2 regions of the Nonomuraea sp. NPDC048826 genome follow, and region 2 is predicted to be linked to the other one. Evidence: predicted binding sites of a transcription regulator. Region 2 holds the regulator's gene; the other holds the start of a gene.
What was found. Region 2 encodes HrcA, which represses chaperone genes, less so after heat shock. Its sites were predicted from a motif close to TTGGCACTCTCNNNNNGAGAGTGCCAA; they were not measured.

Region 1 (6,171 bases), on a different contig from region 2:
GTGTGCGCGGTCAGGTGCTTGTCGAACGCGTCGAAGCGGCCGGTGTGGGAGGTCACCCGGGCGTCCACGCCGCGCAGCCGGGCGTCGACGTCGGCCAGGCTCTCCTCGGCCGTCTCGAAGCGGGTGTCGAGCGCCATGAGCCGGCTCTCCACCCGGTCGACCCGGCCGTCGACGCCGTCGAAGCGGCCGGACAGGTTCTCGCCGATCTCCTCGACGCGGGTGCGCACCTCCAGGGTGGCGCCGGCGACCCGCTCGTCGAAGGTGTCGGACAGGTCGAGCACCACGCCCTCGACCCGGTCGGTGCGCGAGTTGAGCTCGGCCAGCGACTTGTCGAGCCGGGTGAACCGGGTGGCCGCCACCTCCATGCCCGCGCTCACCTGCGCCAGCTTGGCCGTGACGTCACCCATCCGCTTGGCCATGTCGTCGGTGAACTCGACCACGGTCTGCAGCCGGCCCAGCGTCTCCTCCACCCCCTGGCACACGGCGGTCACGTCGGCGCGCAGCTTGGGCAGCTCCATGACCGGGTGGACGCGCTTGCCGACCGACTCCACGGCCGAGTCGACGCCGCCGACCTGCTCGCCCACCGCGTCGACGTGGTCGCGCACCGCCTCGACGTGCTGGGCCAGGCCCTCGGCCCACATGGGGGGCTTGGCGGCGATGTCGTCGAGGCGGCCGCTGACGGTCGCCAGGGTGCCGCTGAGGCCGCCCAGCTCCCGCTCGCGCACCTCGCGCAAGAGCCACTCCATGCCTTCCAGCCGCTGCCGGATCTCGTCGAGCACGGCTCCCTGCGTGCGCTGCTCGTACACGTGATCCTGCGCGGCACGTGCCAGCAGCTCCCGCATCCGCTCCGAGATGGCGGTCTGGCCACCCGCTTGCAGCAGGGTGGTGTGGTTGGAATGGTCCACCGAAAGGCTCCTTCGCTGTCGACGGTCTGCCGCGTAGCGGTGGGATGGTCCGATTTGCAGATAAGAAGGAGAACGCGGCTCACCGCAATAGGGGGGAGAACTCCCGCCCGCTCACCTTAGCCTCTCGATCAAGGTCCGTCAGGGGCGAAGAAAAACATCGCGCTTATCGGTGAATCGCCCTGGTTTGTCATTCATGCAGGTGGGCTGGGGTCGCAGATCAGGACAGTGGGCTTATCGGATACCCGGGTCAGAATGACCACAGCGGTTTTGTCGCCAGATAGTCTGAGGTCTCCCCGCAAACGTTCTATGTCGACCGCCGAACCGCGTTTCTTGATGACGGCGTTGCCCACGCCCCGCTCCCTGAGCGCGGCCCGCAGCCGCTTCAGCGAGAAAGGCAGCACCTGCCGCACCTCGTAGCGGGCGGCCCAGGGGGTGTCGACCGGTTCGTCGCCCGAGATGTAGGCGATCATCGGGTCGGGCAGCCATCCGCCCACCAGCTCGGCCACCTCGCCGACGAGGTGCGCCCTGACGGCCGCCCCGTCGGGCTCGTACACGTACCGTCCGGCCGGACCGGTGGCCGCCCGCACGCCGGTGGCGGTGAGCGTGTGCCCTCCCGGCAGCAGCGTGGCGCGCCGCGCCGTCCCCGGCGCGCGGCCGGTCCACAGCGTCGCCTCCTTCACCTCGCCCTTGTACGAGACCCACTCGGCCTCGGCGTCGTCCGGGATGAACTCGTACGGGATGCCCGGCGCGACCTTCACGCAGCCCGCCCGCGCCCGGCCCAGCAGGTCGAGCACCACCGGCCAGGGCGGGGAGTAGGCCAGCGGGTCGAACGTCCGGCCCCGGGTGGTGCGCCTGGCGGGGTCGGCGAAGAGCACGTCGTACGCCTCCGGCCGGACCTCGGCCGCGTCGCCCACCCGTACGGTCACCAGGTCGGCCACCCCGAGCGCCTCGGCGTTGGCCGTGGCCACGGCGACCGAGAGCGGGTCGGTGTCGACGGCGTCCACCGCGCACCCGGCCCGGGCCAGGGCCAGCAGGTCGCCTCCGATGCCGCAGCAGGCGTCGGCCACGCGCAGCCCGGGGGCGGCGCCCAGGCGGCGCGCTCGGTGCGCGGCGACCTCGGCCCGGGTCGCCTGCTCCAGGCCGTGGGGCGTGAAGAACATCCGCGCGGCGTCGGCGCCGAACTTGGCCCTGGCCCGCTCGCGCAGCCGGGCCTGGGTGAGGGCGGCCGAGGTGAGCGCGGCGTCGTGGCTCTTGCGCATGCGGGTCGCAACGGCGACGGGGTCGGCGTCGGCGAGCGCCTCCGCCTCGGCGAGCGCCGCCCGGCCTCGCGGGGTCAGCAGCGCGGTGAAGGCGTCGAGATCCACGACATCCGACGGTATCGCCCGTACGGGACCGTCCCGGGTCAGCGTGTCGGCCCGGGGGCGGCGTCCGCGGCCGTAAGCTGGGACCCCAGGCGCCTCCGACGCGGGGGCGACCTCGCTCGCGATCGCTCTGAGCAGACGCGTTCGTGTTGACTGTCAAGCCCCTCTTGCATATGTTTCCTGTTGGCACTCTCCCCTTGAGAGTGCCAACGTGCGACGAGGCAGGTCTGGCACCCGCGACGGCAGGCCCAGCTGGTCGCCTCTTCTAATCAGTCAAATCTGAAGGGGAGGTCCGATCGTGACGACCGCCACCAAGGTTCCCGTTAAGCCGCTCGGCGACCGCATCGTGGTGCAGCCGCTTGAGGCAGAGCAGACCACCGCTTCCGGCCTGGTCATTCCCGACACCGCCAAGGAGAAGCCGCAGGAGGGCAAGGTCCTCGCGGTGGGCCCGGGCAACTGGGACGAGGACGGCGAGAAGCGGATTCCGCTCGACGTGAGCGAGGGCGACATCGTCCTCTACAGCAAGTACGGCGGCACCGAGGTCAAGTACGGCGGCGAGGAGTACCTCGTGCTCTCCGCCCGCGACGTTCTCGCGATCATCGAGAAGTAAGCCGGATGTGTCGGGCCCCGGGCGCCTAGCAGGGCACCCGGGGCCTTCGACGCCAGGAGAGGACTTTCAGCAAAATGGCGAAGATCCTGGAATTCGACGAGGACGCCCGTCGCGCGCTCGAGCGCGGCGTCAACGCCCTCGCGGACGCCGTGAAGGTAACCCTCGGCCCCCGCGGCCGCAACGTCGTCATCGACAAGAAGTTCGGTGCCCCGACGATCACGAACGACGGCGTCACCATCGCTCGCGAGGTCGAGCTGGATGACCGCTACGAGAACCTCGGCGCCCAGCTCGCCAAGGAAGTGGCCACCAAGACCAACGACATCGCGGGTGACGGCACCACCACCGCGACCGTCCTGGCCCAGGCCATGGTCCGCGAGGGCCTGCGCAACGTGGCGGCCGGCGCCTCGCCGCTGTCGCTCAAGCGCGGCATCGACCGGGCCGCCAAGGAGGTCAGCGACAAGCTGCTCGCCTCCGCCCGGCCGGTCGAGGACAAGAAGGAGATCGCCAACGTGGCGACGATCTCCGCCCAGGACGCCAAGATCGGCGAGCTGATCGCCGAGGCGTTCGACAAGGTCGGCAAGGACGGCGTGCTGACCGTCGAAGAGTCCAACGCCATGGGCATGGACCTGGAGTTCACCGAGGGTCTCCAGTTCGACAAGGGCTACCTGTCGGCCTACATGGTCACCGACACCGAGCGCATGGAGGCCGTCCTGGAGGACGCCTACATCCTGCTCACCCAGGGCAAGATCTCCTCCATCGCGGACTTCCTGCCGCTGCTGGAGCAGGTCGCGCAGACCAAGAAGCCGCTGCTCGTGGTCGCCGAGGACGTCGAGGGCGAGGCCCTGGCCGTCCTGGTCACCAACAAGATCCGCGGCACCTTCACCTCCGTCGCCGTCAAGGCCCCCGGCTTCGGCGACCGCCGCAAGGCGATGCTGCAGGACATGGCCATCCTCACCGGCGGCCAGGTCGTCAGCGAGGAGATCGGCCTCAAGCTGGAGAACGTCGGCCTGGAGGTGCTCGGCACCGCCCGTCGCGTGGTGATCGACAAGGACAACACCACGATCGTCGACGGCGCCGGTGACGCCGCCGCCATCGAGGACCGCGTCAAGGAGATCAAGCTCGCGATCGAGCAGTCCGACTCCGACTGGGACCGCGAGAAGCTCCAGGAGCGCCTGGCCAAGCTGGCCGGCGGTGTGTGCGTGCTGCGCGTCGGCGCCGCCACCGAGGTGGAGCTCAAGGAGAAGAAGCACCGCCTGGAGGACGCGATCTCCGCGACCCGCGCCGCCATCGAGGAGGGCATCGTCTCCGGCGGCGGCTCGGCGCTGATCCACGTCTCCAAGGAGATCGACGACCTCGGCCTGTCGGGCGACGAGGCGACCGGCGTCAACATCGTGCGCCGCGCCCTGGTCGAGCCGACCCGCTGGATCGCCGAGAACGCCGGTCTCGAGGGCTACGTCGTCACGCACAAGGTGTCGGAGCTGTCGGCCGGCAACGGCCTCAACGCCGCCACCGGCGAGTACGGCGACCTGATCGCCCAGGGCGTCATCGACCCGGTCAAGGTCACCCGTTCGGCCGTGCAGAACGCGGCGTCGATCGCGGGCATGCTGCTCACGACCGAGGCGCTTGTCGTCGACAAGCCCGAGGAGGAGGCCCCGGCCGCCGGCCAGGGTCACGGTCACGGCCACGGCCACTGATCCCCCTTCCGGCTCCTCACGGCCCGCACCGGTTCCGGTGCGGGCCGTCGCCGTTTTCGGACCTCGGCTCCGGGCGCATTCGCATCGCACCTTCTTTCGAATGGCTAGTGGTATGTCATGTTGCGTGCGACGCATCTTGATGGAGAATGTCGGATAAATTGGGTAAACCATCTGCCGGTGCTATGCGTCTCCGTCTGACAAATGTCGTGCATAGCGGGTTATTCGATGAAATATCGCGTCACACTCAAAGGCTTAGTGTGATCAAGTGATTACCGAGAGTTATCGTCGCGTCAATGTGACCAATCCGTAGCCGTTCGCCATGACGACAGGCCGGATCAACGCGGGCATCATGCCTATCGTGAGCGAGGGAAGCGTCGCCGACGCCAAAATTGGGGTAAGGCTCGCGTCGAGACTTCCGGCACGGACGGATGACTCCGACCTAAGAGAACTGACGAGCCTCGCCGTGCAGGGTGATCGCAGTGCGATCGAATCCTTGCTCGGCGAGTTGCGTCCGATGGTGGTGCGCTATTGCCGCGCCAGGCTGGGCAGGGTGTCAGGGCAATATCACATCGCCGATGACGTGGCTCAGGAAGTGTGCATCGCGGTCCTGTCCGCGCTGCCGCGATACCGCGACATGGGGCGGCCGTTCGCGTCGTTCGTGTTCGGCATCGCCTCGCACAAGGTGGCCGACGCGCTGCGCAGCTCCGTGCGCTCGGCCGTGCCGACGCAGGACCTGCCCGACGGGCCCGACGACGGGCCGGGGCCGGAGGAGACCGTCGTCCGCTACATCGAGGTCGAGCACGCCCGCCGGCTGCTCGCGCGGCTGCCGCAGAACCAACGTGAGCTGCTGCTGTTGCGGGTGGTGTCTGGGCTGTCGGCCGAGGAGACCGGTAATGTACTCGGCATGTCACCAGGCGCCGTACGCGTCGCCCAGCACCGGGCGCTCGCCAGGCTGAGGCAGATGGCCGAGCTGGAGTCCGCTTGACGCCAGAGGAAGAGAGCGACGCGCTGCTGGACGCGCTCGCCGCCGGAGAGCCGCCCGACCGCGACGACCCCGCCGCGCGGGTGCTCGCCATCCTCGTCGGCGAGGTCCTCGATCAGCGGCGTTCCTCGGTGTCGATGACACCGTCGACGTAACCTCTGGCGTACTCCCAGGTGACGTAGTCGGCCGGGTCAGGGTGGAAGGCGGGCTCGTGCACCTGGGGCCGGCCCTGCTCGATCATCTGGCGCAGGTTGCCGCGCAGCAGATCCCAGTCGAAGAAGTGCTGCTCGCCGCACTCCGGGCAGTCGAGCACCAGCCCCAGCACCCCCTGCGGCTCCAGCAGGGAGCGGAAGACCTCCACGTCGGCCAGGTCGGTGATCGCCTCGTCGCGCTCCTCGGCGGTCAGCGGCTCGGCGTCGTCGAGCCGGCCCATCGCGGACGACGGGTCGTTGGGATCATCCGCGAACGGGTCGCGGGGCACGTCTTCCGGCACCTTCCCACCATATGACCGAGGCGGCGGCTGCGGTGGTCATTGACCCAGCCATCCGCGCCGGGCCGCCTCCACACCCGCCTGGAAGCGTGACTGCGCGCCCAGCTCCGCCATGGCCTCGGCGAACCT
Region 2 (6,171 bases):
GGCAGGTCGTCGACGCCCTCCAGGTACTCCACGACCACGCCCTCGACCCGCAGGTCGTGGCCCCAGATCTTCTCCACCAGCGCGGCGTCGTGGACGCCCTCGACGTAGATGCGGCTCTCCCGGGCGACCCTGGCCCGCAGGCCCTGGACGGCGATCGACCCGGACGCGCTGCGCGCGGGCCCTCGCGGCGCCTCGGCAGGCGGCCGCACCAGCGTCACGACCTGACCCTCCAGCAGGAAGGCGGCCGGCGCCAGCGGGAACAGCCGCCGCTTGCCGAAGCGGTCTTCCAGCGTCACCGCCTCCTTGTCGCAGGCCACCACCGCGCCGCAGAACCCGCTCTCGGCGTCTTCCACGACGAGGTCGGGCTCTGCGGGCACCTGGGGGATCTTCCCCTTGCCCGGACGCCGCCAGTTTCCCGCGAGAACATCACCGTCGTACACACCGGGGACCGTAGCAAATCACCCGACGGCCGCGAGGCGCTTGCGATGGCTGCGCCGCCGTACCAGGACGACCACCGTCACGATGATCGCGACGAGCACGCCCGCGCCGGGGATGAGCACTAGCGCCGCCACCCCGCCCAGGACGCCCCCGGCGGCCGCGAGCAGGTCCTTGCCCACGCCGAACTGGATGTCGCCCTGCTCCTGGACGGCGCAGGTGAGCTGGTAGTCACCCGCGGCGGGCGCGTTGACCAGCAGGATCTGCTCCCACGTACGGGAACCCAGCCTGATCGTCTGGCTGGCCGGCGAGTTGACCAGCCGCGCCTGGCCGGGGCCGCCGGAGATCTCGCACTCGAACGTGGCCCGGCCCTCGGTGGCGATGTAGACGGCCGGCCTGTCGGCGGGGTCCAGCGCGACCGTGACCGTCTCACCGGGGGCGAACGTCTTGGACGGGACCAGGTCCTCGACGGTGTCCGGCAAGCCGGTGGCGAACAGCGTCACGCCCGCCACGACGCACGCGAGCGCGACGCCCCACGCGGCGGCGATCCACCACAGGCGCGGGCGCAGCTCCTTGCCGTCCACCCGCGCCCCGGGCTGCCCGAACGGCGGCTGCCCGAACGGCGGCTGGCCGAAGGGGGGTTGGCCGAACTGCTGCGGCTGCCCGTACGGGTCGCCGCCGTAGGGCCCGGACCCGGGCTGCGGTCCGTAGGGGCCCGGCTGGGCTCCGAACGGACCGGACTGCGGCGGGGGAGCGTAGGGGCCGGACTGCGGCTGGGCTCCGTACTGGCCCGCTTGGGGCGGGGCTCCGTAGGGACCGGCCTGCGGGCCGTACGGGTTCGACTGCGGTTGCGGTCCGTAGGGGCCCGACTGAGGCTGGGGTCTGTACGGGCTGGATTCGGGTGTCGGTCCGTACGGATTCGGGCCGGATTGGGGGTGTGGCGGGGCGTACGGGGAAGGCTCACCCTCGGGAGGGGGCGGCTGGCCGAAAGGAGAACCCTGACCGGAGGGTGGATCAACGGGCGGCTGGGGCGATTTGTCGGTCATGTCGGCAAGTGTGAGGCTTGTCCTTGACGCACGCCAGCAGCAACGAGGACAACGGTGTTATCGCACCCCGTGAACGAGGGCCGTACACTTGGCACTCGGGAACACAGAGTGCTAGGCCTGGCGTTTCCCTGAAAGTCGCGGTAGGAGGTGCGCACGTGCTCGACGATCGTAAACTCGCGGTGCTCCGCGCCATTGTCGAAGACTACGTGTCAACCAACGAACCAGTGGGCTCCAAGGCGCTCGCCGAGCGTCACAATCTGAAGGTCTCACCGGCGACCGTCAGAAACGACATGGCCGCGCTGGAGGAGCAGGGCTACATCACCCAGCCCCACACCAGCGCGGGGCGCGTGCCGACGGACAAGGGCTACCGCCTGTTCGTCGACAGGCTCTCCCAGGTCAAGCCGCTGTCGGCGGCCGAACGCCGGGCCATCGAGACGTTCCTCGCCGGGGCGGTCGATCTCGACGACGTGGTCATGCGCACGGTGCGGCTGCTCGCGCAGCTCACCCGCCAGGTCGCCGTCGTGCAGTATCCGACGCTCAACCGCTCGACCGTGCGCCACGTCGAGCTGGTGCCGCTCCACGACCGCCGGGTCATGCTGGTGCTGATCACCAACATGGGCCGCGTCGAGCAGCGCGTGGTCGAGCTGCCCGAGGTCGTCGAAGAGCACCGCATCGCCCACATGCGCGGGGTGCTCAACGACTGCCTCGACGGCTGCGGCCTGAGCAGCGTGCCCGAGCTGGTCGCCGACCTGCCCCAGCGGCTGCCGATCGAGGAGCGGCCGGCGATGGCCACGATCCTGTCCGTCCTGCTGGAGACGCTGGTCGAACGGCACGACGAGAAGATCGTGTTCGCCGGGGCGGCCAACCTCGCCGGCGCCGACTTCAGCATCGGCCTGCGCGACGTGCTCGAAGCACTGGAAGAGCAGGTGGTGCTCATGCGCCTGCTCGGCGAGACTTCCTCAGACACACCTTCCGCCCTCACCGTGCGCATCGGATCGGAGAACGCCTACACAGGTTTGCGGGGCACGTCCATCGTCGCGACGGGATACGGTCAAGGCGACAACCAACTGGCCCGGCTCGGCGTGCTGGGCCCCACCAGGATGGACTACCCCGTGACGATGGGCGCCGTGCGCGCGGTGGCACGCTACGTCAGCCAGATTCTGGCTGCATCTTAAGAGGTCGATAAGTGGCAAACAGCGACTATTACGCCGCCCTCGGGGTGCGCCGTGACGCCAGTCAGGAAGAGATCAAGAAGGCCTACCGCAGGCTGGCCCGCGAGCTGCACCCTGACGTGAACCCTGATCCCGCCACTCAGGAGCGGTTCAAGGAGATCACGCAGGCCTACGAGGTGCTGTCGGATCCGAACAAGCGCCAGATGTACGACCTGGGCGGCGACCCCTTCGGCGGCGCCGGGGCGGGTGCCCCGGGCGGCGGCTTCGGCGCGGGCTTCCCCTTCAGCGACATCATGGACGCGTTCTTCGGCACCGCCACCGGCGGCGCGCGCGGCCCGCGCTCGCGCGCCCGCCGCGGCCGCAACGCGACCATCAGGGTGGAGCTCGACCTGCGCGAGACCGCCTTCGGCACCACCCGCGAGCTGGCCGTCGACACCGCCGTGCTGTGCGAGGTGTGCCAGGGCGCCGGCGCGGCCCCGGGCACCCACCCCGACACCTGCGACATGTGCAACGGCCGCGGCGAGATCTCCCAGGTCACCCGGTCGTTCCTGGGCCAGGTCATGACCACCCGCCCGTGCCCGCAGTGCGGCGGCTTCGGCAGCATCATCCGCCACCCGTGCCAGGAGTGCTCGGGCGACGGCCGGGTCCGCACCCGCCGCACGATCAAGGTGCGCATCCCCGCGGGCGTCGAGGACGGCACCCACATCCAGCTCGCCGGCGAGGGCGAGATCGGCCCCGGCGGCGGCCCGCCCGGCGACCTCTTCCTGGAGATCGTCGAACGAGCCCACGAGATCTTCGAACGGCGCGGCGACGACCTCCACTGCACCGTCCAGATCCCGATGACGGCCGCCGCGCTCGGCACCGTCCTCACGGTCGAGACCCTCGACGGCGCCGAGGAGATCGACGTCCGGCCCGGCACCCAGTCGGGGCAGGTCATCACCATGTACGGGCGCGGCGTCCAGCGTCTCAACGAGACCGGCCGCGGCGACCTGCTCATCCACGTGAACGTCGAGACCCCCTCCCGCCTCGACCCCGCCCAGGAGGAGCTCCTGCGCGAGCTGGCCAAGCTCCGCGGCGAGGAACGCCCACCGGGCAAGTTCGCGCCGGGCCAGCAGGGCTTCTTCTCCCGCCTCCGCGACGCCTTCAACGGCCGCTGACCTTCTCACGACCCGCGCCCACATCGTCCGCCGAGGTGGGCGCGGGTCGCGCGCGTTGCGGGACCGTCCCGTACGGGGCTGGCCCTAACAGGCCCCAGCCCGTACGGTGCTCGCCCCTGAGCAGGCCCATCCCGGAGCGGCTGGTTCCCGGGTGGGCCGATCCGGGAGTGGGCGGGGTCCTGAAGTGGTGTGAGTCATCGGGTGCCTCTGACGAGTTCTGCCGGGCGTGCGGCCAGGAGTTCTTCCGGGAGGGCCACCCGGGCGGTCACGCCGCAGCCCGCCGAGTCGTGCAGCGCCACCCGGACGCCGAGTCGCTCCGCCAGCCTGCCCACCACGTGGTGGCCCAGACAACGGGTCGGCGCGACCAGGAAACTCTGCTCGCCCCGCAGCCGGGCGTTCGCCGCTTCCAGCTCCGCGGCCGTCATGCCCACCCCGTGGTCGGAGATCGTGATGCGGCACTCGCCCTCGTCGGCCCGGGCCACCACGTTCACCTCCGTGTCCGGCGGCGAGTAGCCCAGCGCGTTCTCCATCAGCTCGGCCAGCATGTGGGCCACCTCCGCCACCACCGGCCCCCGCACGTACGCCCGGCCCACCACCCGCAACGCCACCCGGTGATGGTCCTCGATCTCGGCCAGCACCGACCGCAGGACCTCGTCCACCGGAACCGGCTCCGACGAGCGCCGCTGCCCCCGCTTGCCCGTCAGGACCAGCAGGCTTTCGGCGTTCCTGCGCAGGCGGCTGGTCAGGCGGTCCAGCTCGCACAGCCGAGCCAGCACCGCCGGGTCAGACTCGTTGCGCTGCAGCGCGCTGATGAACGTCAGCTGCCGGTGCACCAGATCCCGATGCCGCATCCCCAGCCCGCCCAGCGACGCGGCCGTGTCCCGCCGGGAGGCCGCCCGCGCGTCGGCGATCCGCACCGCCGCCTCATGCATGTCCCCCAGCGCCCCGGCCAGCTGCCCGAACTCTCCTCGCCCGGCCTCGCGCTCCCCGCCGGGCTCCGTCCCGTCCTCGTCCGGAGCCGTGCCGTCGCGCCCGGACGGGACGTCACGTACGGCGGCCCCACCAGGGACCTCCACGCGGGCGCTGCACTCGGAACGGCCCACGACCTCGTCCTGGTCCGGGGAAGCCGCGTCCACGGGCATGGCGAGCCTGTCCTCGTACCGGATCCTCCCGGCGTCGCCGGCGGTGGGGAGCCCGGCGTCGTGGACCTTTCTCCCGTACGAAGCGCTTCTGATGCGCCAGGGCGGGAGCGCGGCGTTGTAGGCACGCCACAGGTGGCCCGGACGAGACACGTGACCGGCCGCACGGCCGTCCGGGACGGGGCAGGCCGGGTGGGCTGGATCGCCCGCCTCCAGGACGGCGATGTGGCGGGCCATGGCGGTGGCCTCACCCGTGAGCTTGCGGAGCGGACGCACGATCGAGCGGACCAGGAGCCCACCCAGCACCGCCATGACCAGCAGGAACGCGGCCCCCGCCGCCGTCAGCCAGGTCAGGTGCCGGGTGTGGCGTTCCCGGACCGCCATCGCGTGGGCGCGCAACTCCTCCCCGGTCGAACGCTGCACGGCATGCAGGGCGTCCACATAGGCACTGCTGGCGGCAAGCCACGCACGCGTACGACCACCCGAAGCAGGTCCCGGCGAGCCGTCGGGCGGCCGTACGACACCTGGTGAGGCGGCGCCTGAGGATGCGGCGCCCGGCGAGGCGATGGACGGCGAGGCGATGGGCGGCGAGGCGATGGACGGCGAGGCGATGGGCGGGGAGCCGGGCGCGGAAAGCTGTGAGGCGGCGGGCGGCGAAGCGGGCAACTGCGAGGAGGGGAGCCGCGAGGCAGAGTGCGGTGGGGTGTTCGGCGAGGCGCCTGGGGAGAGGCCCAACGAGGCTCCCGGAGACGCGTCCGGGGAAGCCCCCGCAGAGGCACCCGGGAAGACGCCCGCAGAAGCCCCCGCGGAGGCACCCGGGAAGACACCCGCAGAGGCACCCGGAGAGACGCCCGACGCCCCCGGCGCGGTGCCTGGGGAGGCGGCGAGGGCTCGGCGTTCGAGTCGGCCCGTTCTGGCCGCCTGGGTGCCCCGCTGCGCCCGGGCCAGCTCGGCCGCGCCTTCGGGGGTTGTCAGCCGCCGGAATCCGGCCAGGGAGTCGGCCAGGGAGGCCCTGGCTTCCAGGAACGCGATGTACTCGGACGATGTGAACCCGCCCGTGGCGAAGCCCGCCGTGACCACCGCGCGTTCGCGCGCCGCCGCCTCCTTCGCCCGGCTGATGGCCTCCAGCGCCCGCATCCGCCTCACCAGCGTCGGGTCGTCCGGGTCGGGCGTCTCGGCGAAGGACCCGTCCAGCAGTTGCGCGATGGCGTCGGTGAACGCC

Region 1: the regulator HrcA is predicted to act here: its motif matches at 2,450-2,476, upstream of groES (co-chaperone GroES).

Annotation. Positions count from the first base shown of each region.
Region 1 covers NZ_JBICUQ010000001.1:434,134-440,304, forward strand. The annotation lists gene ACGFI7_RS02380 (hypothetical protein) at 1-905, opposite strand, end outside; gene ACGFI7_RS02385 (methyltransferase domain-containing protein) at 1,097-2,269, opposite strand; gene groES (co-chaperone GroES) at 2,562-2,876, shown strand; gene groL (chaperonin GroEL) at 2,951-4,570, shown strand; gene ACGFI7_RS02400 (sigma-70 family RNA polymerase sigma factor) at 4,920-5,555, shown strand; gene ACGFI7_RS02405 (hypothetical protein) at 5,552-5,707, shown strand; gene ACGFI7_RS02410 (DUF5319 domain-containing protein) at 5,668-6,045, opposite strand; gene ACGFI7_RS02415 (helix-turn-helix domain-containing protein) at 6,082-6,171, opposite strand, start outside.
Region 2 covers NZ_JBICUQ010000003.1:290,535-296,705, forward strand. The annotation lists gene ACGFI7_RS11880 (DUF3097 domain-containing protein) at 1-440, opposite strand, end outside; gene ACGFI7_RS11885 (hypothetical protein) at 459-1,019, opposite strand; gene hrcA (heat-inducible transcriptional repressor HrcA) at 1,637-2,656, shown strand; gene dnaJ (molecular chaperone DnaJ) at 2,668-3,810, shown strand; gene ACGFI7_RS11900 (nitrate- and nitrite sensing domain-containing protein) at 4,005-6,171, opposite strand, start outside.